Regions from separate parts of the Pantoea stewartii genome, predicted to be linked through region 3. Evidence: predicted binding sites of a transcription regulator. Region 3 holds the regulator's gene; each other region holds the start of a gene.

Region 1 (6,147 bases), 750 kb from region 3:
CTGGACACGTATGACCGCTGGATAACGCCACAGATTAAAACCGGGCAGCGCTGGATCAGTATTGAAAATTCGGAAGACGCGCTGGGCCGCTCCATGCAGCGTGCCCAGCAGTTTTTGCTGTTATCTGCTCTGTTAACGCTGATGCTCGACATTGCCGCGGTGGCGGTCGCCATGAGTCACTACTGCCGCAGCCGCTACGATCTGGTGGCCGTGCTGAAAACGCTGGGTGCCACGCGCGGCGCGTTACAACGATTGATCATCGGTCAGTGGCTGGCGGTGTTGCTGCTGGCCGCCCTGGCCGGTGGCGCAGTCGGTCAGGTGGTTGAAGCCATCCTGATGGCGATGTTGAAACCGGTGCTGCCGGCGTCTCTGCCAGCGGCCAGCCTGTGGCCGTGGGTGTGGGCAATCGGTTCGCTGTTTATGATTTCCCTGCTGGTGGGATTACGTCCTTACCGCTTGCTGCTGGCGACACAGCCGTTACGCGTGTTGCGACGCGATGCCGTTGCCGCCGTCTGGCCGCTGAAAATCTATCTGCCCGCGATGGGCTTACTGGTGGTGGCGCTGCTGGCGGTACTGGTCGGCGGCAGCAAAATGCTCTGGGCACTGCTGGCGGGCGTGATGGTGCTGGCAGGGCTGCTGGCCCTGCTCGGCTGGGGCACATTACTGCTTCTGCGTCGTTTGTCCGTACGTAATCTGGCGCTGCGGCTTGCCATTAATCGTTTACTGCGTCAGCCTGCTATGACGCTGAGTCAGCTTGCCGCCTTTTCCCTGTCGTTTATGTTACTGGCGTTGCTGCTGGTGATGCGGGGTGATCTGCTGGATCGCTGGCAGCAGCAGTTGCCCGCAGACAGCCCGAACTTTTTCCTGCTCAACATCACGGCGGAGCAGATTCCGCAGGTGCGTGAGTTTCTGCAGTCGCATCAGGTTAAACCTGAAACCTTTTACCCGATTGCGCGCATGCGCCTGAGTGAGATTAACGGTCAGCCTGCCGATCCCGCACGGGACAACGCGCTGAACCGCGAACTGAATCTGACTGCGCTGGCAACGCTTCCCGATCATAATCCGCTTGTCGCGGGGAGCTGGCCGCCGAAAGCCGGAGAAGTGTCCATGGAGGTGGCGCTGGCCGATCGCCTGGGGGTAAAACCGGGCGACAGTTTGACCTTTGAGGGCGATACGCAGCGGTTCAGCGCCAAAATCACCAGTCTGCGAAAAGTGGACTGGGAAAGCCTGCGCCCCAATTTCTTCTTTATTTTTCCCCCCGGCGCGCTGGACAGCCAGCCGCTGACCTGGCTGACCAGTTTCCGTCTGGACAACCGTGCCGCATTACTGGCGCAGCTTAACCGCACATTTCCCACGCTGAGTCTGCTGGATATCGGCAGTATCCTGCGTCAGATTGGACAGGTTCTGACCCAGGTCAGCCAGGCACTGGAAATCATGGTAGTGCTGGTCACGGCCTGCGGTGTATTGCTGCTCATGGCGCAGATTCAGGTGGGGATGCGCCAGCGCCGACAGGAGCTGGTCGTCTATCGCACGCTGGGCGCGGGCAAACGTCTGCTGCGCACTACGTTGTGGTGTGAATTTGCGCTGATTGGCGTCGTCTCGGGCATTGCGGCGGCGCTCGGTGCTGAGGCCGCACTCTGGGCATTGCAGCGTAAAATCTTTGATTTTCCGTGGCAACCCGACTGGACATTGTGGCTGGCCTTACCGCTGGGCGGCGCGCTCTTACTGTCGCTCTGTGGTGGCTGGCTGGGCGTGCGTTTGTTGAAAGGCAATGCGTTGTTCAGGACGTTTGACGCGACGTAAAACCGACCGGGCGCGATGATACTGCGCCCGGTCGTGAACAGATTTACAGCTTGGCTGCTGCCCAGCGAATACCGCTGGCATACCCGGCAGGTAACAGCGGCAACAAGGCCTGCAAGGCGGCAGCGAGACGGCTCTGGTCGCTGTCGGTCAGGTTGAGGTGACCGACTTTGCGTCCTTCACGCACCGCTTTGTCGTACCAGTGCAAATGCACCAGCGGCTGCTGGAGCCAGTCAGTATTTAACGCTGTGCCAATCAGGTTAACCATCACTGAGGGCGCAATGACCACGGGCTGTGGCAGAGCCAGACCCAGAACAGCGCGCAGGTGAAGTTCAAACTGACTGATTGAGGCCCCGTTCTGAGTCCAGTGCCCGCTGTTGTGAACGCGAGGCGCCAGTTCGTTAATCAGCAATCCCTGCGGCGTGACAAAGCATTCCATGGCCATGACGCCGACGTAGTTCAGCTCGTGCAGGATGGCGCTTAACATCGCCTCAGCCTGCTGTTGCTGCGCGGCATCTGCCTGCGGGAACGCAACGCTGGTACGCAGAATGCCTTCTTCATGCAGATTATGTGTCAGCGGATAAAATACGGTGCTGCCATCATGGCCGCGCGCGCCGACCAGCGACACTTCCCCCGAGAAGTTAATGCCTTGTTCGACAATGCATTCACCATAACAGTCGTCGGGTAACGTATCGGTTTCACCGGCACGTAACCGCCATTGACCACGACCGTCATAACCGCCCGTGCGGCGCTTAACAATAGCCAGTTCGCCCAACGTTTTGAAAACGTGCGGCCATTCACCTTTATCCGCCAGCAGTTGCCAGGGGGCAGTCGCCAGACTGAGCTGATCCAGCAGCTGTTTTTGCGTCAGACGGTCGGCCAGCCGCGGGAAAATATCGCGATTCACAAAGGCCGGGTGGCTCGCGAGTTCGCGCGTCAGTGCCGTCTCGGGCCAGCGTTCGATCTCAGCCGTAATCACGCTCCCGGCGATAGGCAGGGCAGCAGGGTCGGCATCCAGGCCAACCGGATGCACGGCAATGCCCATAGGCTCGCCCGCCTGACGTAACATACGGCCAAGCTGTCCGTTACCCAGTACGCAAACCGGCTTCATGCTTCCTCCCGCGGGTCCGGATTGTCCAGTACCTCATCGGTCTGTGACTGACGCCAGGCGGCCAGACGTGACGCCAGCGCGCTGTCATGAATCGCCAGAATCTGCGCCGCCAGCAGGGCTGCGTTAGCGGCGCCCGCTTTGCCAATGGCCAGCGTGCCGACCGGAATGCCGCGTGGCATTTGCACAATCGAGTAGAGGCTGTCGACGCCGCTCAGCGCGGCGCTCTGTACCGGCACACCGAGTACCGGCAGCAGGGTCTTGGCAGCCAGCATCCCTGGCAAATGCGCCGCGCCACCGGCACCGGCAATAATCACCTGAAAACCGTTGTCCGCTGCGGTTTCCGCAAAGCTAAACAGTTTATCCGGGGTACGGTGCGCTGACACCACTTCCACATGGAAGGGCACGTCCAGGCTGGTAAGGATTTCCGCAGCGAACTGCATGGTGGACCAGTCACTTTTGGAACCCATAACAACTGCGATGCGGGCCGGGGCGGCATTCGACGACATGCGGTCAACTCCTGTGAATAAAAACACACCTGACCAGGCGGACAGGTTTTGAAGGGCACAGAGAATACCATGAGAAAGGCGCAAGGAAAACGGTTGCGTCGGGCGGGTTAGCGTCAGACGATAAGCTTATCGCATCAGGAATGCATACGGCCTGAGTGAGACAACTCAGCTCACCGCAGGGCGGGGAAGGCAGGCGGCAGGGCGTGAACGCGTTTCACTATGCTGGCCTGCCGCCCGTTCGCACAGTCCCCGGGTACCTTGCGCCGCTCGACGGGCCTCAGCGCAGGTGTGCAACGCGATGTCACCGGACGACTAAAAATCGAAGTCGATGAGCTGGATGCCGTTTGCATCCAGTTGGATCATTGATCCCCGGCTGTGCCAGGCACCCAATACCGCGCGCTGTGCGGGGGCTCCGTTCAGCGACACATCATGGATAGCGGGGCGGTGCGTATGACCATGAATCAGTAAAGGCACCTGCTGACGTACCATCGCATCGACCACGGCCTGTTGATTGACATCCATAATCTCCAGCGACTTATGCTGGTTGGCCTGTTTACTGTTGGCGCGCATCCGTGCCGCAATCCGTTTACGAATAAACAGCGGCAGCGTCAGGAACAGACGTTGAATCCAGAGATTATGCACTTTCGCCCGGAACTGCAGATAACCCGCATCGTCGGTGCACAACGTATCGCCATGCATAATCAGAAGTCGGTGACCATAAAGCGTCAGAACCTGCTCCTCGGGCAATAAGGTCATGCCGCTGGCGCGGGCAAAGCGTTTGCCGATCAGAAAATCGCGGTTGCCGTGAATAAAAAAGACCGGCACGGGCAGGGCATGAAGGGCGCTGGCAACCTGTTGATGCAGCGGATTCGGATCGTCATCACCGATCCAGGCTTCGAACAGATCGCCCAGAATATAAAGCGCGTCGCAGTGAGGCGCTTCGCGCTGCAAAAAATGCAGAAAACCGGCGGTAATCGCCGGTTCTTCCTGACACAGATGGAGATCTGCGATAAACAGCGTGCGCGACATTACTCGCTAACGGTCACTTTCTGAATGATGACGTCATCTTTCGGTACGTCCTGATGCATACCGCTGCGACCAGTTGAAACCGCTTTGATTTTCTCTACCACGTCCATCCCTTCAACCACTTCAGCAAATACACAGTAACCCCAGCCCTGCAGGCTTTCGTCACGGAAGTTCAGGAAGTCGTTGTCCGCCACGTTGATGAAGAACTGTGCGGTCGCAGAGTGCGGCGCAGAGGTACGGGCCATGGCCAGCGTGCCTTTGGTGTTTTTCAGACCGTTGTTGGCTTCGTTACGGATCTCTTCTTTGGTGGCTTTCTGCTTCATGCCAGGCTCAAAACCGCCGCCCTGAATCATAAAGCCGTTAATCACACGGTGGAAAATGGTGTTGTCGTAGAAACCTTCACGGCAGTAATCCAGGAAGTTCTTTACGGTTGCGGGCGCTTTGTCATCGAAGGTCTTGATCACGATATCGCCATGGTTAGTCTGGAAAGTTACCATTTTTTTCGTCCTGTAAAGGTTGTCGTCAGTAGCATAGGGTGTGCTTTTAAGCGCACACGCCTTTTTCTCGAACGTTCTTATATCATAATTTCCGATAATACGTCAGCCAGGCAGCGCAGTTGGCTTGCTTTGCGTCGCGTGACAGATAAAAATACGGCACAATGACAGGATACTCAAAACGGTGCGTTACGCACGCCTCACTACGGAAACCCCAATGCTGAAGATTTACAACACCCTGAGTCGACAAAAAGAGGAATTCACCCCTATTCATGCTGGCAAAATCGGCATGTATGTCTGCGGCATCACGGTGTATGACCTCTGTCACATTGGGCACGGGCGCACGTTTGTGGCCTTCGACGTGGTTTCGCGCTATCTGCGCTACGTCGGTTATGACGTCAATTATGTGCGCAACATTACCGACATTGATGACAAAATCATCAAACGAGCCAATGAGAACGGCGAGAGCATCGAAACGCTGACCAACCGAATGATCGGCGAAATGCACAGCGACTTCGATGCGCTGGGGATTTTACCGCCGGATGTGGAGCCGCGTGCCACGCGCCATATTCCTGACATCATTGCGCTGGTGGAAACGCTGATTGCCCGCGGTCACGCCTATGTCGCGGATAACGGCGATGTCATGTTTGATGTCCTGAGCGATGTTGATTATGGCGCACTGTCGCGTCAGGATCTGGAGCAGCTACAGGCAGGTGCGCGTGTAGAGGTTGCCGACGTGAAACGTAACCCGATGGATTTCGTGCTGTGGAAAATGTCCAAAGCGGACGAACCTTCATGGCCATCGCCGTGGGGCAACGGTCGTCCGGGCTGGCACATTGAATGTTCGGCGATGAACTGCAAACAGCTGGGTGCGCACTTTGATATTCACGGTGGCGGTTCTGATCTGATGTTTCCCCATCATGAAAACGAAATCGCCCAGTCGACCTGTGCCCACGATGGTCCGTATGTGAATTACTGGATGCATTCCGGCATGGTGATGATTGACCGTGAAAAGATGTCGAAGTCACTGAACAACTTTTTCACCGTGCGCGATGTGCTACAGCATTATGATGCCGAAACCGTGCGTTACTTTCTGATGTCGGGCCACTATCGCAGCCAGCTAAATTATGGTGAAGATAACCTGAACCAGGCACGCGCCGCGCTGGAACGCCTTTACACCGCGCTGCGTCATACTGACCGCACCGTAGCG
Region 2 (6,147 bases), 330 kb from region 3:
TAAAGCGCAGATCCTGTGGACCCACGCTGTCGCTGCGGTGTTTTTCGATACGCAGCGCAGCGGCGGAGTGCATTTGTGTTTTCAGTTGCTGATAGCAGGGCGCGAAACGCCTGTTAAACGCCACCATTAGCTTTCGTTGTTTCTTTTCGGCCAGCGCGACCAGGGCCTCTGCCTGATTCAGGGTTTCTGCCAGCGGTTTGTCGACACAGACATCCTTGCCAGCCTGGAGCAGTGCTTTGACCACGTCGTAATGGCTGGCCGTACTGCTGTGCACAAATACGGCGTCACAGGCGGCAGCCAGATCGGTCAGTGAAGGGAAGCAGGTGATACGGTAGCGGTCACAGACGATGCGGGCGTTGGCCTGATTCGGCGAAAATGCACCGACTAACTGCCAGTTATTTGCCTGCGATAACACAGGCAACCAGGCCTTTTGCGCAATACCGCCCAACCCAACAACACCAATGCGAATCGTCATTTATTGTTCTCTATCCAGTAATTGCGCCAGTTGTTCCTGAAGATCGGCAACCTGTTGCTCAAGCGCCTCAACCCGATCCCGCAGCGCGGCATCGTCCGCCGTGGCTGGGTGTTGCTCCAGCGCCCCGAGTTCGGCCTCATCAGCAAACATGTGCATAAAACGGCTTTCACGTTTACCCGGCTCCCGCGCCAGGCGCATGACCATGGGCCCCTCAGCGCGCGACATCAACGTGTCCAGCGTCTGTTCAACGTCGCTGACGTCGGCAAACTCATGCAAACGCCCACTCCGGGTCCGCAGTTCACCAGGGGTTTGTGCGCCACGCAGGAACAGCAATGTGAGAACGGCAACTTCTGCGCTACTGAGCTGTAAATTACCGAAGGCGGAATTGCAGAAGCGTTGCTCGTATTTCACCACACGCTGGCCGAACCCGCTGTTGGCGGTCACCAGATGCTTTTTAATCAGGAGATCGAGCTGATCCTGCACGTCGCTTTCGCTCAGCGTCATCACGGGCTCGCGATTAGATTTTTGATTACAGGCGGTAAGCACGCCATTTAATGAAAGAGGATACTGTTCCGGTGTGGTGATTTGCTTTTCCAGCAGGCAACCCAGCACGCGCAACGCATGCGCCGACAAGGTCATCTTCATTGCGAACTCCTCATTTTACCCACGACGATTGGGTGTCCATTCCTTGCTGGTCAGCGCAGTCAGGACATGATCCTGCCACTGACCGTTAATCATCAGGTAGTTTTTAGCATAGCCCTCTTTTTCGAATCCCAGGCGGGCCAGCAGGTCACCACTGCGCTGGTTATGCGGCATGTAGTTTGCCATGATGCGGTGGATATATTGCTGGCGCTGCATATAGCGAATCGCCGACTGCAGCGCTTCAAACATCAGGCCCTGCCCTTGCCACTTCTCGCCAAGCGAATAGCCAAGATAGCAGGCATGAAAGGCACCGCGCAGGACATTGCTAAAATTCGCCACGCCACGCACTTCCGTTTCATTGCTGTCCATTAAAATAAAATAGAACGCCGAGCCCTGTTTATGCATATCAGCGATCAGGCCCAGCCGGGCTTGCCAGCCAGAGGGATAACAGTGGCTGTCATCACGCACCGGTTCCCAGGGTTTAAGGAAGTCACGGTTTTCCGCGTAATAGTCGGCTAAACGCCATGCATCGCGTTCATGAACCAGTCTTACCACCAGCCGCTCGGTCGTGAGTCGCACTCTTGGTGCGGCAGAACGATAGCCAAACATCATCTCTCCTGAAGTCCATGGCGGGAAGGAAATGCCAGTCATTGATAACTTTCACTATAACCGCCGCCAGGTCTGCGGTAAAACGTTACGCATACCACAACAGCCAGGTCGCTGAATTATCGTCCGGCCCACCGTGCAGCGCAGACGCGTCAAAAGACCTGTTCATATCTCCGATCCAGAAAACTGGTTCGGTAACCACATCGGTTTCTTAACCCTGTGCGCTGTCACTGCCCCGCCGCGTAAGAAGCCGTGGGTGCCGCAAGCCTCCCGTTTTAACAGCGGCAGATCGGGACACTTTCTTCCGGAAGGCATTTTCGGCAAATCCATATCATCCCATTCCTGATGACAGACGGTTTGCATTCAGGCAGGCTATGCCACGAGCGAGTTTTTCAGTTAAACGAGGGAAGTATGAAGACGGTTTTTCACGGGCTGGTTGCCCTGTTTTTAGCGGTTTTACTGAGTGGCTGTAATCAGTTAACGCAATACACAATTAGCGAACAGGAAGTCAATCAGGCCCTGCAAAAACATAATAACTTCGAAAAAGACATTGGCGTATCAGGTCTGGTCAATGCCCATATTGTGTTAACTAACCTGAATAGCCAGATTGGTCGGGACGTGCCAGGCAAAGTCACCTTATCGGGCGATGCCAAAATTAATGTCTCCTCACTCTTTGGTCCGCAACAGGCCGATATGCAGCTCAAAATGCGTGCGCAGCCAGTGTTTGATCAGCAGCAAGGAGCCATATATTTGCGCGATATGGAAATCGTCGATGCGCAGGTTCAGCCCGAGAAAATGGCCTCTATTATGAAAACCCTGACGCCTTATCTGAATCAGTCGTTAAAAAGCTACTTTGATCAGCACCCGGCCTACGTGCTGAGCGCCGATCGCAGTAAAGCGGAATCGCTGGCGAAAAAATTCGCGAAAGGGCTGGAAGTGAAGCCTGGTGAACTGGTCATCCCCTTCACCGACTAACCGCCTGACAGGCAGCTTTACCGTCATCTTATCCGCGCCTTCAGGCGCGGATTTTTTTAAAAAAAGAAAAACAGGTGCAAACGGTTGCCTGAGTCCTTATGCTTATAACCCGGCCTAAACACGCCTTTCGTTTATTCTACTTGCCGGAGCCGCATTCATGACCGCACACCCTCAGCAACTTACTATCCGCCGTCCAGATGACTGGCATATCCATCTTCGTGATGATGATATGCTCAACACTGTGCTGCCCTATACCAGCGCAGTCAATGGTCGTGCTATCGTCATGCCCAATCTGGTTCCGCCGGTAGTCAGCGTCGCGGCGGGCGAAGCTTATCGCAATCGCATTCTGGCTGCCTTACCTGACGGGCACGCTTTTACCCCCCTGATGACCTGCTACCTGACCGACTCGTTAGAGGCCGATGAGCTGGCCCGCGGTTTTCAGTCGGGATTGTTCACGGCCGCCAAACTGTATCCCGCTCATGCCACGACCAATTCAAGCCATGGTGTCACCAATATTGCTTCGATTGCCTCAGTGCTGGAGCGGATGCAAACGCTGGGAATGCCGCTGCTGGTGCACGGTGAAGTGACGGACTCGCACATCGATATTTTTGACCGCGAAGCCCGCTTTATTGAAACGGTGATGGAACCGCTACGCAAACAGTTCCCCGCGCTGAAAGTGGTGATGGAACACATCACGACCAAAGATGCAGCTGACTATGTGGAAAGCGCCAATGAAAACCTGGCGGCAACGATTACGCCGCAGCATCTGATGTTCAACCGCAACCATATGCTGGTCGGGGGTATCCGCCCTCACCTGTACTGTCTGCCGATCCTGAAACGCAATACGCATCAGCAGGCGCTGCGCAGGATTGTCGCCTCCGGTCATCCCCGTTTCTTTCTGGGTACCGACACCGCGCCTCATTTGCGCCATCTGAAAGAGAGCAGCTGCGGCTGTGCGGGTGTGTTCAACGCCCCTACCTCCCTGCCCGCGTACGCCACCGTATTTGAAGAGCTCAATGCCCTGCAGCATTTTGAGGCATTTTGTTCTGAAAATGGTCCGCGTTTCTATGGCCTGCCGCTGAACGAAGGCACCCTTACGCTGGTGCGTGAGCCATGGACGGTAGAAGAAAGCATTGCAATGGGCTCTCATACGCTGGTGCCTTTCCTGGCCGGGGAAACCCTCAACTGGCGTATAAAATAATTTCGCTTGCCTCCGCTATATTTATACTGTAATTATATACAGTATCTTATACGGAGGCTTTTATGCGTGTTGAAATTACCGTTGCCAAAACCCAACCTCTTCCCGCTGGTGCGATGGAAGCCCTGAGCCAGGAGCTGTCGCGCCGGATCGATGAACAATTTCCGCAATTCACCAATCAGGTCAAAGTGCGTTACGCCACGGCGAATCAGCTGAGCGTAATGGGCGGTGACAAAGACACGCGTGAACAAATCAGTGAAATCCTGCAGCAAACGTGGGAAAGCGCTGACGACTGGTTCATTACCGATTAACCGCCACTGTGCTGTTTTTACCGGGTTTCGCCACCCGGTTTTTTTATCTTCATTTATGCCTGACTAACCGCTTGCCCATCTGGACTCCGAATGACCAATGCCCTATGCTGGCGCTGATCATGCATAAAAGGAGTTTCATCCCATGACTACAGATAAACCCGAAGAAGCCATGACCTTTGGCGAGCTGCTGACGCTCATCGGTGAACAGCAACGCCGCTTGACGGTGCTGGAAAACGCCTTTTCCAGCCTGATTTTCTGTCTTGATGACCGGGCCAGTCAGTTACTGGTGCATAATCTTTCGCTTGAAGCGCAAAATCAAAACCATGATGAGCAATTGCAGCAGCAGTTTGCGCGCCTTGCAGAGACATTACAAAAACGTAGCGGTTCAGCAGGCGTTGAAACTTCCCCTCTTTAACCCTGTTTAACGACCTTAATAAGCCTTTTTTATTGTTCAATTAGGACAATTGCACCCCGGTATTCAGGTATTATATCTTCTCAGCCTGACTGTTTTAGAGATAATCATTCTGCATTCAGGCTTTCCATGATACGTTTTAATCAGTGAATCGCCATTTTGCTGTTATAATTGTTTCGCAGTGGAGATTAAAAGCCGCATTGAACCTCATCATGCACTTCGTTTAACGAGTAATAAGGAGGTTATAATGGACAGTCGGAAAGATGTAATTCAGACCCATCCTCTGGTGGGCTGGGATATCAGTACTGTTGACAGCTATGATGCGATGATGATCCGTCTGCACTCCCTTTCGTCGCAGGATCAAACTGAAGAAGACGCGGACGTCGGCCCGACCTACTGGCTGACGACAGATGTAGCCAGGCAATTTATCTCTATTCTCGAAGCGGGTATCGCTAAGATTGAATCTGCCGAGCAAGTAGAACGACTACGAAAGAAGCATTAATACTGCTGCATCAGCGAGGCACCCACCCGGGTGCCTTTTTTCATGGACTTTCTGGTATGCTATTGATTATGTAACCCTTTCAGGAGTTCCATTTTCATGATTTACGATCTCATTGTAGTCGGTAGCGGTTCAGTGGGTGCAGCGGCTGGCTATTATGCGACCCAGGCTGGCCTTTCCGTGCTGATGATTGACAGCGCACATCCTCCCCATCATCAGGGTGCTCATCACGGAGAAAGCCGTTTGATTCGTCATGCCTATGGCGAGGGCGAACGCTATGTACCGCTGGTATTGCGTGCGCAAACGTTGTGGGATGAACTGGAACAGCAGGCGGGCGAGCGCATTATGCATCGTTGCGGTGTCCTGAATCTTGCGCCTGTCCAGTCTGAATTTATTCAAAACGTCGTAAGCAGCGCCCAAACCTGGCAGCTCCCTGTCGAGGTGCTGCAGGCGGCTGACGTGCGCAAGCGCTGGCCACAGCTGGCGGTTCCTGACGGATATCTGGGCGTTTTCGAACCAAACTCTGGCTTTTTAAAAAGTGAACAGGCGGTTCGAAGCTGGATACAGCTGGCAGAAAAACAGGGCTGCGCGCAGTTGTTTAACTGCCCGGTTACTCAGATCCGGCGTGACGGCGAATTGCAACAGGTTACCACGCTCGATGGCCTTTACCGCGGGCGCAAACTGTTGGTCAGTGCGGGCACCTGGGTGAGTAAACTGGTCCCCGATTTGCCCATCGCCCCTACGCGTAAAGTGTTTGCCTGGTATCAGGCTGATGGCCGCTACAGTGAAAATAATGCGTTTCCTGGCTTCACCTGCGAAATGCCGGATGGCAGTCAGTATTATGGTTTCCCGGCGGACAACAATGCTTTAAAAGTCGGTCGTCATGATGGTGGTCAGCTAATGACAACACCTGAAGACCGCAAGCCGTTCGGCAGCCTTTCCGCCGATGGCAGTGAAGCCTTCCGGTTTCTCCGTCAGTTTTTACCGGGCGTTGGGGTTTGCCTGCACGGTGAAGCCTGTAGCTATGAC
Region 3 (6,147 bases):
GCTGAGCAAAAAAGTCGCCGCCAATGCCGCCAGCAAAAAACGGTATGGTCATCAACGTGCTGCGAAGGCGTTAACGGCAGACAATACCGAAACCGGCACCATTAAAATGAGTAAAGCGCATCGCCAGCGTTACCAGAAAGCGCGTGAAACGGCGATGGCAAAACTGATGGGGCAACTTGGCAAGCGTTATCAGTGGGGAGGCAAATCGCCCCATACGGGTTTTGATTGCAGTGGCCTCGTATGGTACGCCTACAAAGACGTCGTGAAGTTTAAGATCCCCCGTACCGCTAACGAAATGTACCATCTGCGGGATGCAGCACCGGTCAACCGCGAATCCCTTGAAAAAGGCGATCTGGTTTTCTTCCGCATCAACGGGCGTGGAACCGCAGATCATGTCGGGGTTTACCTGGGCAACGGTAAATTCATTCAGTCACCGCGTACCGGTAAAGATATTCAAATCAGTGCGTTGAGCGAAGATTACTGGCAGCGCCATTATATTGGTGCGCGTCGCGTTATGACGCCAAAGACCGTTCGCTAAACGTCCTTCATACAAAAAAGCCGGGAAAGGCAACTTCCCGGCTTTTTTATTGCCCACCTCACCCCGATTGTGCAGCCGGATGTTCCAGGCGAAAATGCCGCACCTGCCGGTGATACGGTCTGACAGACAGGACGTATCACCGGCAAGGCTGGACGCGCAGTCAGCCAGTCAGCCAGCCAGTCAGCCAGCCAGTCAGCCAGTCAGCCAGTCAGCCAGTCAGCCAGTCAGCCAGTCAGCCAGTCAGCCAGTCAGCCAGTCAGCCAGTATAGCGTCGCTGCAAACGAATGCGGCTAGTGCAGAATAGCGGTGAAGCTAAACGCGATGATCATTAACAGTGCGGCTGCCGTCGTCATTAATGACAGTTTTAAATCGGTACTCATCCCCTCTCCTTTAACCCTGACGTTTGTAAGGTGAAAGCATTTTCACATACGCGTGGGTAAAAATCTCGTTTTATCCGCACAGCCTTGTTAGAATCCCCCCTTTGTTGCGCAACAGCGCGCAATATCGGTTGCGTCCGCGCCCTTTTCAGACGTTATTTCCTGCCCTGATGACTCAATACCGGACAGAAAAGCGATGTTTTTCGCAGAAATAACCGTCCGCTGACGCAAACGTTTAACAATATGCTTATCAATAATTTAGATAGGCCCGGGAGTTCGATTTACATGGCAACAATTAAAGATGTGGCGAAGCGTGCGGGCGTGTCCACCACGACCGTCTCACACGTCATCAATAAAACGCGCTTTGTCGCAGAAAATACCTGCGAAGCGGTGTGGGAAGCGATTCGGGAACTGCATTATTCTCCCAGCGCAGTCGCGCGTAGCCTGAAGGTGAATCACACCAAAACGCTGGGCCTGCTCGCCACGTCCAGTGAAGCGCCCTACTTTGCTGAAATTATCGAAGCCATTGAGAATCACTGCTTCGATAAAGGCTATACCCTGATTTTGGGCAACGCACATAATGACCTGCAAAAACAGCGCGCCTATCTGTCGATGATGGCGCAAAAGCGCGTTGACGGGCTTCTGGTGATGTGTTCAGAGTATCCGGATGATCTGCTGCAAATGCTGGAAGCGAACCGCAATATTCCGATGGTGGTGATGGACTGGGGCGAATCCCGTGCCGACTTTACCGATACCGTACTGGACAATGCTTTCCAGGGCGGTTATCTGGCAGGACGTTATTTGATTGAGCGTGGTCATCGCGATATTGGTGCCATTCCCGGCCAGATGGAGCGTAACACGGGAGGCGGTCGCCATGCCGGTTTCCTCAAGGCGCTGGAAGAAGCAGGTATTCAGCCACGTGCCGAATGGATTGTGCAGGGTGACTTTGAACCCGAATCTGGCTATCAGGCCATGCAGCAGATTCTGTCACAGAAGCAGCGCCCAAGCGCCGTATTCTGTGGGGGCGACATCATGGCGATGGGCGCAATCTGCGCGGCCGACGAAATGGGCCTGCGCGTGCCGCAGGATATCTCCGTCATCGGTTACGACAATGTGCGCAATGCGCGCTATTTCACCCCGGCACTGACCACGGTGCATCAGCCTAAAGCCCAGTTGGGTGAGAAAGCGCTGGAGATGTTGTTAGATCGCATCACCAGTAAGCGGGAAGAGTCGCAGACAATTGAAGTCCACCCGACGCTTATTGAGCGACGTTCGGTGGGCTATGGTCCTTATCGCGATTATCGCCGTTAATCCTCGCTCAACCACTCCTGATTTAGCGTTTGCGCATCGCCCAGGTACTGGAGTAACCACCCCAGCGCCGGTGATGCGCGATCTTCCGCCCAGCTGACGCAGCAGGGACTTTCCGGAAACGCCTGCGGTAAGTTCAGCTCTGCCATCTCGCCGCTGTCCAGTAAGGGCCGCGCTAAATGGCCCGGTATCATCGCGACACACAAACCGGCGCGCACACAGTCCAGACCGGTTTGCCAGTCCGGGACCACCAGCCGGCGTTGGTTATCCAGCGCCCAGGTCATACGACGCGGTAACGCGCGCGACGTATCTTCCAGCACCAGAGAAGGCCAGTTGCGCAACGCCTCATCATCTAGCGTAGCAACCTGCGTCAGAGGGTGCTGACGCGCCACCACGCAACGCCAGTTCAGGGTGCCCATATCGCGAAAGGCGAAACGCCCCCCCACCGGAATCGCCTGTGTCGCACCTATCGCCACATCCACTCGCCCGTCTGCCAGCGCATCCCAGACGCCGTTAAAGACCTCATAGCTGATGTGCAACTCCATGTCGGGAAAATGGCGGTAAAAATCCCTGACAAACTGCCGGGTCCGCTGCGGTTTGACGATGCAGTCGACGGCAATACCAATCTGACCGCGCCAGCCGTTGGCGAGCTGTTGACACTGACGTCGTGTGGCATCCATTTTTTTGATAACGCTGCGCCCTTCCCGCACAAAATGCTCGCCCGCCGGGGTGAGAATCACCTCCCGGTGCTGGCGTTCAAACAGCGGCACAGCCAGCCAGGTTTCCAGCTGGCGAACGGTATAGCTGATGGCAGAAGGCACACGGTGCAGTTCCTGGGCGGCCGCGCTAAAGCTGCCACCGCGTGCGACCGCATCCACCACTTCCAGCGCATATTCAGACCACATAATTTGCCTTCAAAATTTTTAACAGCAACAGGCAAATTTTACCGTTTCACAGCGTGAAGTACAGCTTTTACACTGCCCCGCGTTTATTCTGCAACTGATGAGAACCCGATGTCCGCTTCAAAAGGCTTTATTCCCTATCTTGCCGTGCTCAGTATGCTGGGCTTTCTGGCAACCGATATGTACCTGCCCGCCTTCGGCGCTATGCAGCAAAGTTTTAGCACGTCAGCCGGGATGATCAGCGCCAGCATGAGTCTGTTTCTGGCCGGTTTTGCCTGTGGTCAACTGGTCTGGGGCCCCTTATCTGATCGGTTGGGGCGTAAGCCGGTGCTGCTGGCAGGCCTCGTCCTGTTTGCTCTGGGCTGTGCGGGTATGTTGTGGGTAGATAATGTGATCCTGATGCTGGTACTGCGTTTTGTACAGGCTATCGGCGTGTGCGCGGCGGCCGTCAGCTGGCAGGCGCTGGTCGTTGATCGCTATCCTCAGTCACAGGCCAATAAAGTCTTTGCTACCATTATGCCGCTCGTCGCGCTGTCTCCCGCCCTGGCGCCGTTACTGGGCGCCTGGCTGATCGGCCATTTTCACTGGCGCGCCATTTTTGCGGTGCTGACGGGAATTGCTGTGGCGCTCATCCTGGTCACGCTGCGCCTGCCTTCGCCGCAAAAAAATCAACGTTCCCCTGCTTCGCAGCCTGGGTTTCTGACGCTGCTGCGCGCACGTGCCTACAGCGGTAACGTACTGATGTATTCCGCCTGCTCGGCCAGTTTTTTTGCATGGCTGACGGGTTCGCCGTTTATTCTGGCTGAAATTGGTCTGTCTCCTGCGGATATCGGGCTCAGTTATATTCCCCAAACCATCGCCTTTTTAATCGGCGGGTTTGGCTGCCGTGCGCTGCTCAACCGGTTTTCTGGCGCAACGCTGCTGCCGTGGCTGCTCGGCGTCTATAGTCTGAGTGTCGGGGCGCTGTTTGCCGTCGCGCTTTCGGGAAGCCCGTCACTCACGGCGTTACTGGTGCCGTTCTGCGGCATGGCGCTGGCAAATGGCGCGATTTATCCGATTGTGGTGTCCAGTGCGCTGCTGCCCTTCCCAAATGCCACCGGGAAAGCGGCGGCATTGCAGAACACGCTTCAGCTCGGACTCTGTTTTGCCGCCAGCCTTGCGGTGTCCGCAGGCTTGATCCAGGCTCTGTTTACGACCACGCTAATTATGATGGTGACGATTGGTCTGGCATGGATGGGCTATCAGTTAAAGCGCCGCGCCGGCGCACAAACTGATATTGCCTCATCTGCACATCCCTGCCAGGATAATCACTGAGGCAACGATTTGCGTGTTACCCGTTTTCACTGACTGAATCAGGGTCTGCCAGTGTGCCTCCTCTGCCAGACCCACTCGCACTGTCATCATAATAAAAATGTTTCACACAGCCTTCAGGCTGTGACGGCATCTGTGTGAGCAACGCTGCATGGATACCGACGTTTTCTCTTCTCTGTACCCTTTTTGTTGTCTGGCGCAAGGCGTCATCTGTGACTTTTCTCATAATCCTGAGAAACAGCTCCTGCTTTTTCTCAGGTTCTGACGGTTCTGATGATGGAGTGGCTATGAGTTCATCATGTGTAGAAGAAGTAGGCATCGAACGTAACCATTGGTATCGCATCGTTCAGGAGTTACTGCAAAAAGCCGATATTGAAATTAACGGTTCGCGGCCCTGGGATATTCAGGTTAAACACCCCGATTTTTTCAAACGCGTTCTGCAGAAAGGATCCCTGGGCTTGGGCGAGAGTTATATGGATGGCTGGTGGGAATGCGAGCGGCTGGATATGTTTTTTCATCGGGCGCTGAAGCATAAACTCGACGAGCAACTGCCGCATCATATTCAGGACATCCTGCGTATTGCGCTGGCGCGTCTGGTGAACCTGCAATCCAAAAAGCGGGCCTGGCAGGTGGGTAAAGCCCACTACGATTTAGGCAACGATCTCTTCAGCCTGATGCTGGATCCTTACATGCAGTATTCCTGCGCGTACTGGAAAGACGCCACCACGCTTGAGGCGGCGCAGGAAGCCAAACTCGATATGATTTGCCGCAAGCTGCAACTCAAACCGGGAATGCGCCTGCTGGATATCGGCTGCGGCTGGGGCGGCCTGGCGGCCTTTGCCGCCAGAAATTATGGCGTGAGCGTTCAGGGCGTAACCATCTCGGCAGAGCAACAAAAACTGGCTCAACAGCGCTGTGAGGGGCTGGATGTCCAAATCCTGTTGCAGGACTACCGCGATCTCGATCAGCAGTTTGACCGCATTGTGTCCGTGGGCATGTTTGAACATGTCGGGCCTAAAAATTACCCCACCTATTTTGCTACGGTCGATCGCAACCTGAAGCCTGACGGGATTTTCCTGCTTCACACAATAGGCGCGATCAAAACGGATATGCATGTCGATCCCTGGATTGGCAAATATATCTTTCCGAACGGCTGCCTGCCCTCTTTGCGCCATATCGCCGACGTCAGCGAACCCCATTTTATTATGGAAGACTGGCATAACTTTGGCGCGGACTATGACACGACATTGATGGCCTGGCACGAACGCTTCTTACATGCCTGGCCGCAGCTTGCCGGGCGCTATGACGAACGCTTCCGCCGCATGTTCACGTACTATCTGAATGCCTGCGCGGGTGCGTTTCGCGCCCGCGAGATCCAGCTATGGCAGGTGGTGTTTAGCCGAGGCATAGAGGGAGGATTGCGCGTAGCACGGTAACAGGACGCGCTGCGGTTTAGCGCCGCGCATTGCCCGAACCGGCTCAGGTCGGTTGGCTGAGATGCCGGGGCGACGAAACGCGACGGCGCGTCAGCGGTTTCCCGATAAAAAAGCAGCCCTGATAACAGGGCTGCTTTTTTTGCAATACCCGCATGCGGATGACAACAAGATTGTTGCCAGGCGGGCCTTATTCGTGATCGGCTTCCGGCTGATCGGCCTGCTCCGCAAGTGCCTTCACGGCAGCGGCTTCACGCTGCGCCAGCACGCGCTCTACC
Region 4 (6,147 bases), 420 kb from region 3:
GCGGAAGTGATCGATCCCACCATGATCGACTGGAGTATGGTGTCAGCCTCGTCGTTCCCGTACCGAATTCGTCAGGCGCCGGGGCAGACCAATTCACTGGGCCGTTTCAAATTTAATATGCCCAGTTCAGATGCTATCTATTTGCACGACACGCCCAATCATAATCTGTTCCAGCGCGATATTCGCGCACTCAGCTCGGGCTGCGTGCGGGTCAACAAAGCGTCTGAACTGGCGGGCATTCTGCTGCAGGATGTAGGCTGGAATGATGCCCGTATCTCGGGGACGTTAAAACAGGGTGATACGCGCTATGTGCCTATTCGCCATCGGATACCGGTTAACCTGTATTATTTAACCGCCTGGGTCGCGGATGATGGTAAAACGCAGTTTCGTACAGATATTTACAATTATGATAATACTGCCCGTTCCGGGAGTCTGGTGCTGAGTCGCGCGCAGCAGTTGCTCCTCTAACGGTTGATTTTTAACCGTAAGTGCGCATTGCGCGCAGGAAGATGACCTGAGAAAGGCGGTGTCTCCGATGAGGCCCCGCCTTCCAAACTTGCCAGACATGGGTTGACGTGCTACCGCGAGAAAGTTATGGTTCCGCCAGTGCGTTTTTTGCACGTGTCATTGGCTCTGTTCTCAGGTAAAACGCTTCATGTCTACAATTGATTCTGTCCGTCGCAAACTGTTGTTTTGCGGAAGTGCCGCTGCGGGACTGGCTTTGTTGCCGACGTCAGCGATGGCTTCACTGTCTACGTCACGACCGCGCGTCTTAACGCTGAATAACCTTCACACGGGTGAAACCCTCAAAACAGAATTCTTCAACGGTAAAAGTTACGACAAGAGCGAGTTATCGCGTCTTAACCATTTTTTCCGTGACTACCGCGCCAATAAAATCAAAAGTATCGATCCCCACCTTTTCGATCAGCTCTACCGCCTCCAGGCGCTGCTGGAAACGCGTAAGCCCGTTCAGCTGATCTCGGGCTACCGTACTCTGGCCACCAATAATATGCTGCGCGAATCTGGTCCTGGTGTCGCAAAACACAGCTACCACACCAAAGGTCAGGCGATGGATTTCCATATTGAGGGGATTAGTCTGGCGAATGTCCGGAAAGCCGCGTTAAAAATGCGGGCGGGTGGTGTAGGATATTACCCCAGCAGCAACTTTGTACATATTGATACCGGTCCGGTCAGGCACTGGTCGTAACGTCGGCAACGCTGCGGGTGCCGACCATGGAGCGTTATGAATTATCACATTATCCCCGTTACCGCCTTCGCGCAGAACTGTTCGGTTATCTGGTGCGACACCACACGTGAATCTGCGATAGTGGATCCGGGTGGTGACGCCGATACAATCAGGCAAACGCTGAAACAGCTTGATTTAACGCCTGGCCAGATCCTGCTGACGCATGGTCATCTTGATCATGTCGGGGCCGCGGCGGAACTGGCGGCCTGCTGGAACATACCACTGGTAGGCCCGCACAAACAGGATGCGTTCTGGCTTGAGGCATTGCCCACGCAGAGCCAGATGTTTGGACTTGAGTACTGCGCGCCGCTTACGCCCGATCGCTGGCTGGAAGAGGGGGACACTGTTCAGGTTGGTCAGGTTAATCTTGAGGTTCTGCACTGTCCCGGTCATACGCCAGGTCATATCGTGTTTTTTGACCGACAGGGGCGTTTACTGGTTTCCGGTGATGTGATCTTTAACGGTGGTGTAGGACGCACCGACTTTCCGCAGGGTAACCATCAGCATCTGATTGATGCCATCAAAAACAAAGTGTTGCCGCTGGGAGATGATGTGACGTTTTTGCCCGGTCACGGTCCGCTATCCACTTTAGGTCGTGAACGTCTGACGAATCCTTTTCTGCAATAAAAAATGGGCCACTCAGGCCCATTTTTTTTCATAAGGACAGGATTACAGCACGGCGACAATCGCTTCACACAGGGCAGACATATTATCGGGCGTCATCCCGGCCACGTTCACCCGGCCTGAGTTCACCGCATATACGCCAAACTCTTCACGCAGACGAATGACCTGATCTTTGGTCAGCCCGCTGAACGAGAACATACCGTTCTGCTTAATGATAAAGCTGAAATCCTGCTGCGCCCCTTTTTCCGCCAGCGTATTCACAAACAGCTGACGCATGCGCTGGATACGCTGACGCATATCGGACAACTCCTGCTGCCAGATGGTACGGAGCGCGTCATTTCCCAGGATGGTTGCCACCACTGCCGCACCGTGTGACGGTGGGTTAGAGTAGTTAGCGCGAATCGTGTACTTCACCTGACTGAAGGCAGTATCGGCCGTGGCTGCATCGCTCGCCACCAGCGTAATCGCACCCACGCGTTCATTATACAGACCAAAGTTTTTGGAATAGGAACTGGCCACAATCAGCTCCTGATGGCTGGCCGCAAACAGGCGCAGACCTGCTGCATCTTCTTCCAGCCCACGGGCAAAGCCCTGATAGGCGAAGTCAAACAGCGGCAACCAGCCATTGGCTTTGGAAAGCGCAGCCAGCTGTTGCCACTGCTCTGCTGTCGGATCGATACCGGTTGGGTTATGGCAGCAGCCGTGGAACAGCACCACATCACCGGCTTTAACCTCTTTCAGCGAGGCCAGCATGCTGTCAAAGTCCAGCGTATGGTTGACCGCATCATAATACGAGTATTCACACACTTCGAGACCCGCGGCGTTAAACACGTTTTTATGGTTCGGCCAGCTCGGGTTGCTGACCCATACGCGCTTCACCGACGTCTGCGTGGCCAGAAAATCCGCAGCGACACGCAGTGCACCTGTCCCGCCTGGCGTCTGCGCGGAACGTACGCGGCCCGCCGAAATCAGGGCGTTGCCTTTACCAAATAACAATTCCTGAGTGCAGTGTGCGAAATCCGGCAGACCGTCAATGCTCAGGTAGTTTTTGCTGGTCTCGTTTTCCAGCAGATATTGCTCTGCTTTTTTAACGCTGGTGAGCACCGGGGTTTTCCCGGTTTCATCTTTATAAACGCCAATACCGAGATTAATTTTATTCGGGCGGTCATCGGCACGAAACAGATCGGCCAGGCCAAGGATAGGATCGGCAGGTGCAGCAGAGATCGATTCAAACATGAGTCGGGTCCAGTAGCGTGAACTTTAGCAAATGAAGCATCAGGTTAACGTCAGCACGGCGAAATGCCAACCGTTTGCGATAAAATTCATTGTCCGGTCGGCAGAATTACCGGTACTTATAGGGAGAAGGGGGCCACGTATCGGCTGCGCTGAATAAAGGCAATAAAAAACGGAGCCGAAGCTCCGTTTTTTGTACTGCATCAACAAACTTAGAACTGGTAAACCACACCCAGGCCGACTACGTCGTCGTTAGGAATGCCCAGTGGGTTGTTTTTGTCCAGCTGGTTGATTTTATAATCAACGTAGGTGGCCATGTTTTTGTTGAAGTAGTAGGTTGCGCCCACATCGAAGTATTTGTAGATATCCGCATCGCCGATACCTTCAATGTCTTTGCCTTTGGACTGAACGTAAGCCAGTGAAGGACGCAGACCGAAGTCAAACTGGTACTGTGCAACCATCTCAATGATTTGAGCTTTGTTTGCAAAGGCAGGAGCGGTAGTTGTTGGGCCAGTAACGATTGAAATTGGTGCTGCATTACGCATTTCACCATACATCGCTGCCAGATAAACATTGTTAGCATCATATTTCAGAGCGGTTGCCCAGCTTTCAGCATGTTTGCCAGCGCCAACAATATTGCCGTTGGCTGCAACACCCTGAGCCTGCGAGTCAGTACGATCGCTGCTGCTATATGCACCAACAATGCCTACGCCGATTGGCGAGGTGTAAGATGTTGATGCACCCCATCCATCGCCATTTGCTCTACGATCAGCGCGATTTGAATTCTCATTTTTGCCCTGATACTGAAGCGCAAAGTTCCAGCCATCTACCAGACCAAAGAAGTTACTGTTGCGGTAGGTCAGCAGACCACCACTACGACCGTTCATGAAGTTGTCTGAGTTACCTGAGTCACCGCCGAATACTGGCAGCATATCTGTCCAGCCGATGGCATCATAAACCACACCGTAGTTACGGCCATAGTCGATTGAGCCGGCATCGCCGAACTTGAGGCCAGCAAAGCCCAGACGGGTTTTATTGTCAGTTTGCGCATCAGAACCTTCAGAGTTATTACCCTGAATGTTGTATTCCCACTGACCGTAACCAGTCATCTGGTCATTGATCTTGGTTTCGCCTTTGAAGCCGAAGCGAATATAAGTCTGATCGCCGTCATCACCTGAGTTATCAGAGAACTGGTGACGTGCATCCACTTTACCGTACAGGTCCAGCTTATTGCCGTCTTTGTTATAAACTTCTGCTGCATTGGCTGCGCCAGCGGCGAGCAGAGCAGGGATAACCACTGCCAGAATGTTGCGCTTCATCATTATTTATTACCCTCATTGGAGTTATTTGGACACCTGCCACTGCCGTCAAGAAATCTTTACATGAACCTTGAAAGAAGTTTGGTGTCTCCTGTGTCTGCACGCATCTTTCCATCCCCCATCGGGTAATTCTACTGCGAAAATGCTACAAAAGTCGTAATCTTGTTTCAAAGATAAAAAATGTATTTCTAAATGTAAAAATAACGGAACTTTGTGAGTCATATCAAAATTTACAAAAATAAAAAAAGGCCGGCGAAGCCGACCTCTTTATATATATGAATTTCTTATATTAAATGCTGAAAATCAGAAGCTCGCATTACGTGGCGTACGTGGGAATGGAATAACATCTCTTACATTTTGTACGCCTGTGACATAGGCGATTAAACGTTCGAAACCTAATCCGAATCCGGAATGGGGAACGGTGCCATAGCGACGCAGATCACGATACCACCAGTAATCCTCTTTTTTGAGCCCCATCTCTTCCAGACGCGCATCCAGTACATCCAGACGCTCTTCACGCTGTGAACCGCCGATAATTTCACCAATGCCAGGCGCTAACACATCCATCGCGGCCACGGTTTTACCGTCTTCGTTAAGGCGCATGTAGAACGCTTTGATGTCTTTCGGGTAGTTTTTCACAACGACAGGCGCTTTAAAGTGTTTCTCCGCCAGGTAACGCTCATGCTCAGAAGACAAATCAATGCCCCAGGAGACAGGGTTCTCAAACGTCTGGCCGCAGTTCATCAGAATCTCGACGGCATCGGTATAGTCGACCTGCGCAAAGTCTGTGGTAACAAAGCGCTCCAGACGAGCGATGGCGTCGTTATCAACGCGCTCGGCAAAGAACGCCATGTCGTCTGCACGTTCTTCCAGGACGGCTTTAAACACATACTTCAGCATGGCTTCCGCCAGATCGGCCGCATCATCCAGGGAGGCGAAGGCTATTTCTGGCTCCAGCATCCAGAATTCGGCGAGATGACGGCTGGTGTTGGAGTTTTCGGCCCGGAAGGTGGGGCCAAAGGTATAAATTTTTGACAGCGCACTGGCGTAGGTTTCGCCGTTGAGCTGGCCGGATACCGTCAGGAAAGCTTCCTTACCAAAGAAGTCTTCTGAAAAGTCGACTTTGCCCTGATCGTCACGCGGCAGGTTTTCCAGATCCAGCGTTGATACGCGGAACATTTCACCCGCACCTTCGGTATCGGAAGCGGTAATCAGCGGCGTAGAAACCCAGAAATAGCCGTTCTCATGGAAGAAACGGTGCAGCGCCTGCGCCAGCGTGTGACGAACACGGGCTACGGCACCAATCAGGTTCGTGCGTGGACGCAGGTGGGCGACTTCACGCAAATACTCAATGCTGTGACGTTTGGCCGCCATAGGATAGCTGTCGGGATCTTCCACCCAGCCTACCACCTCCAGCTTTGTCGCCTGGATTTCAAACGCCTGCCCCTGGCCCGGAGATGCCACAACGGTACCCGTGACAATGACGGAGCAGCCGGTAGTCAGGCGCAGCACTTCGTCCTGGTAATTATTCAGAGAATTATTGACGACGGCCTGAACGGGATTAAAGCAGGAGCCGTCATACACGGCGATAAAGGACAGACCGGCTTTTGAATCTCTTCGGGTACGTACCCAACCACGTACGGTGACTTCACTGTCAACCGCGACGCGACCGTGCAGTACATCCGCTACAGGCACTACGCTCATAAATATCTCTCTATATAGAAG

What was found. Region 3 encodes PurR, which represses purine synthesis genes. Its sites were predicted from a motif close to CANGCAAACGTTTGCNTG; they were not measured.
Region 1: the regulator PurR is predicted to act here: its motif matches at 3,500-3,517, upstream of purE (5-(carboxyamino)imidazole ribonucleotide mutase).
Region 2: the regulator PurR is predicted to act here: its motif matches at 2,772-2,789, upstream of pyrC (dihydroorotase).
Region 4: the regulator PurR is predicted to act here: its motif matches at 3,170-3,187, upstream of G5574_RS20345 (amino acid aminotransferase).

What each region holds. Positions count from the first base shown of each region.
Region 1 covers NZ_CP049115.1:3,973,312-3,979,458, forward strand. Annotated here, with positions in the region: gene ybbP (putative ABC transporter permease subunit YbbP) at 1-1,803, shown strand, start outside; gene purK (5-(carboxyamino)imidazole ribonucleotide synthase) at 1,847-2,911, opposite strand; gene purE (5-(carboxyamino)imidazole ribonucleotide mutase) at 2,908-3,417, opposite strand; gene lpxH (UDP-2,3-diacylglucosamine diphosphatase) at 3,730-4,446, opposite strand; gene ppiB (peptidylprolyl isomerase B) at 4,446-4,940, opposite strand; gene cysS (cysteine--tRNA ligase) at 5,155-6,147, shown strand, end outside.
Region 2 covers NZ_CP049115.1:4,398,226-4,404,372, reverse strand. Annotated here, with positions in the region: gene G5574_RS20800 (Gfo/Idh/MocA family protein) at 1-475, opposite strand, end outside; gene G5574_RS20795 (YceH family protein) at 476-1,120, opposite strand; gene rimJ (ribosomal protein S5-alanine N-acetyltransferase) at 1,136-1,726, opposite strand; gene G5574_RS20785 (lipoprotein) at 2,135-2,698, shown strand; gene pyrC (dihydroorotase) at 2,856-3,899, shown strand; gene dinI (DNA damage-inducible protein I) at 3,962-4,207, shown strand; gene G5574_RS20770 (hypothetical protein) at 4,350-4,622, shown strand; gene bssS (biofilm formation regulator BssS) at 4,867-5,121, shown strand; gene solA (N-methyl-L-tryptophan oxidase) at 5,218-6,147, shown strand, end outside.
Region 3 covers NZ_CP049115.1:177,859-184,005, reverse strand. Annotated here, with positions in the region: gene G5574_RS00830 (C40 family peptidase) at 1-538, shown strand, start outside; gene G5574_RS00825 (hypothetical protein) at 618-842, shown strand; gene cydH (cytochrome bd-I oxidase subunit CydH) at 829-918, opposite strand; gene purR (HTH-type transcriptional repressor PurR) at 1,201-2,226, shown strand; gene punR (DNA-binding transcriptional activator PunR) at 2,223-3,128, opposite strand; gene punC (purine nucleoside transporter PunC) at 3,237-4,439, shown strand; gene cfa (cyclopropane fatty acyl phospholipid synthase) at 4,724-5,872, shown strand; gene G5574_RS00795 (riboflavin synthase) at 6,060-6,147, opposite strand, start outside.
Region 4 covers NZ_CP049115.1:4,312,384-4,318,530, forward strand. Annotated here, with positions in the region: gene ldtD (L,D-transpeptidase) at 1-468, shown strand, start outside; gene mepK (peptidoglycan L,D-endopeptidase MepK) at 656-1,207, shown strand; gene G5574_RS20340 (MBL fold metallo-hydrolase) at 1,244-1,873, shown strand; gene G5574_RS20345 (amino acid aminotransferase) at 1,916-3,106, opposite strand; gene ompF (porin OmpF) at 3,316-4,425, opposite strand; gene asnS (asparagine--tRNA ligase) at 4,726-6,126, opposite strand.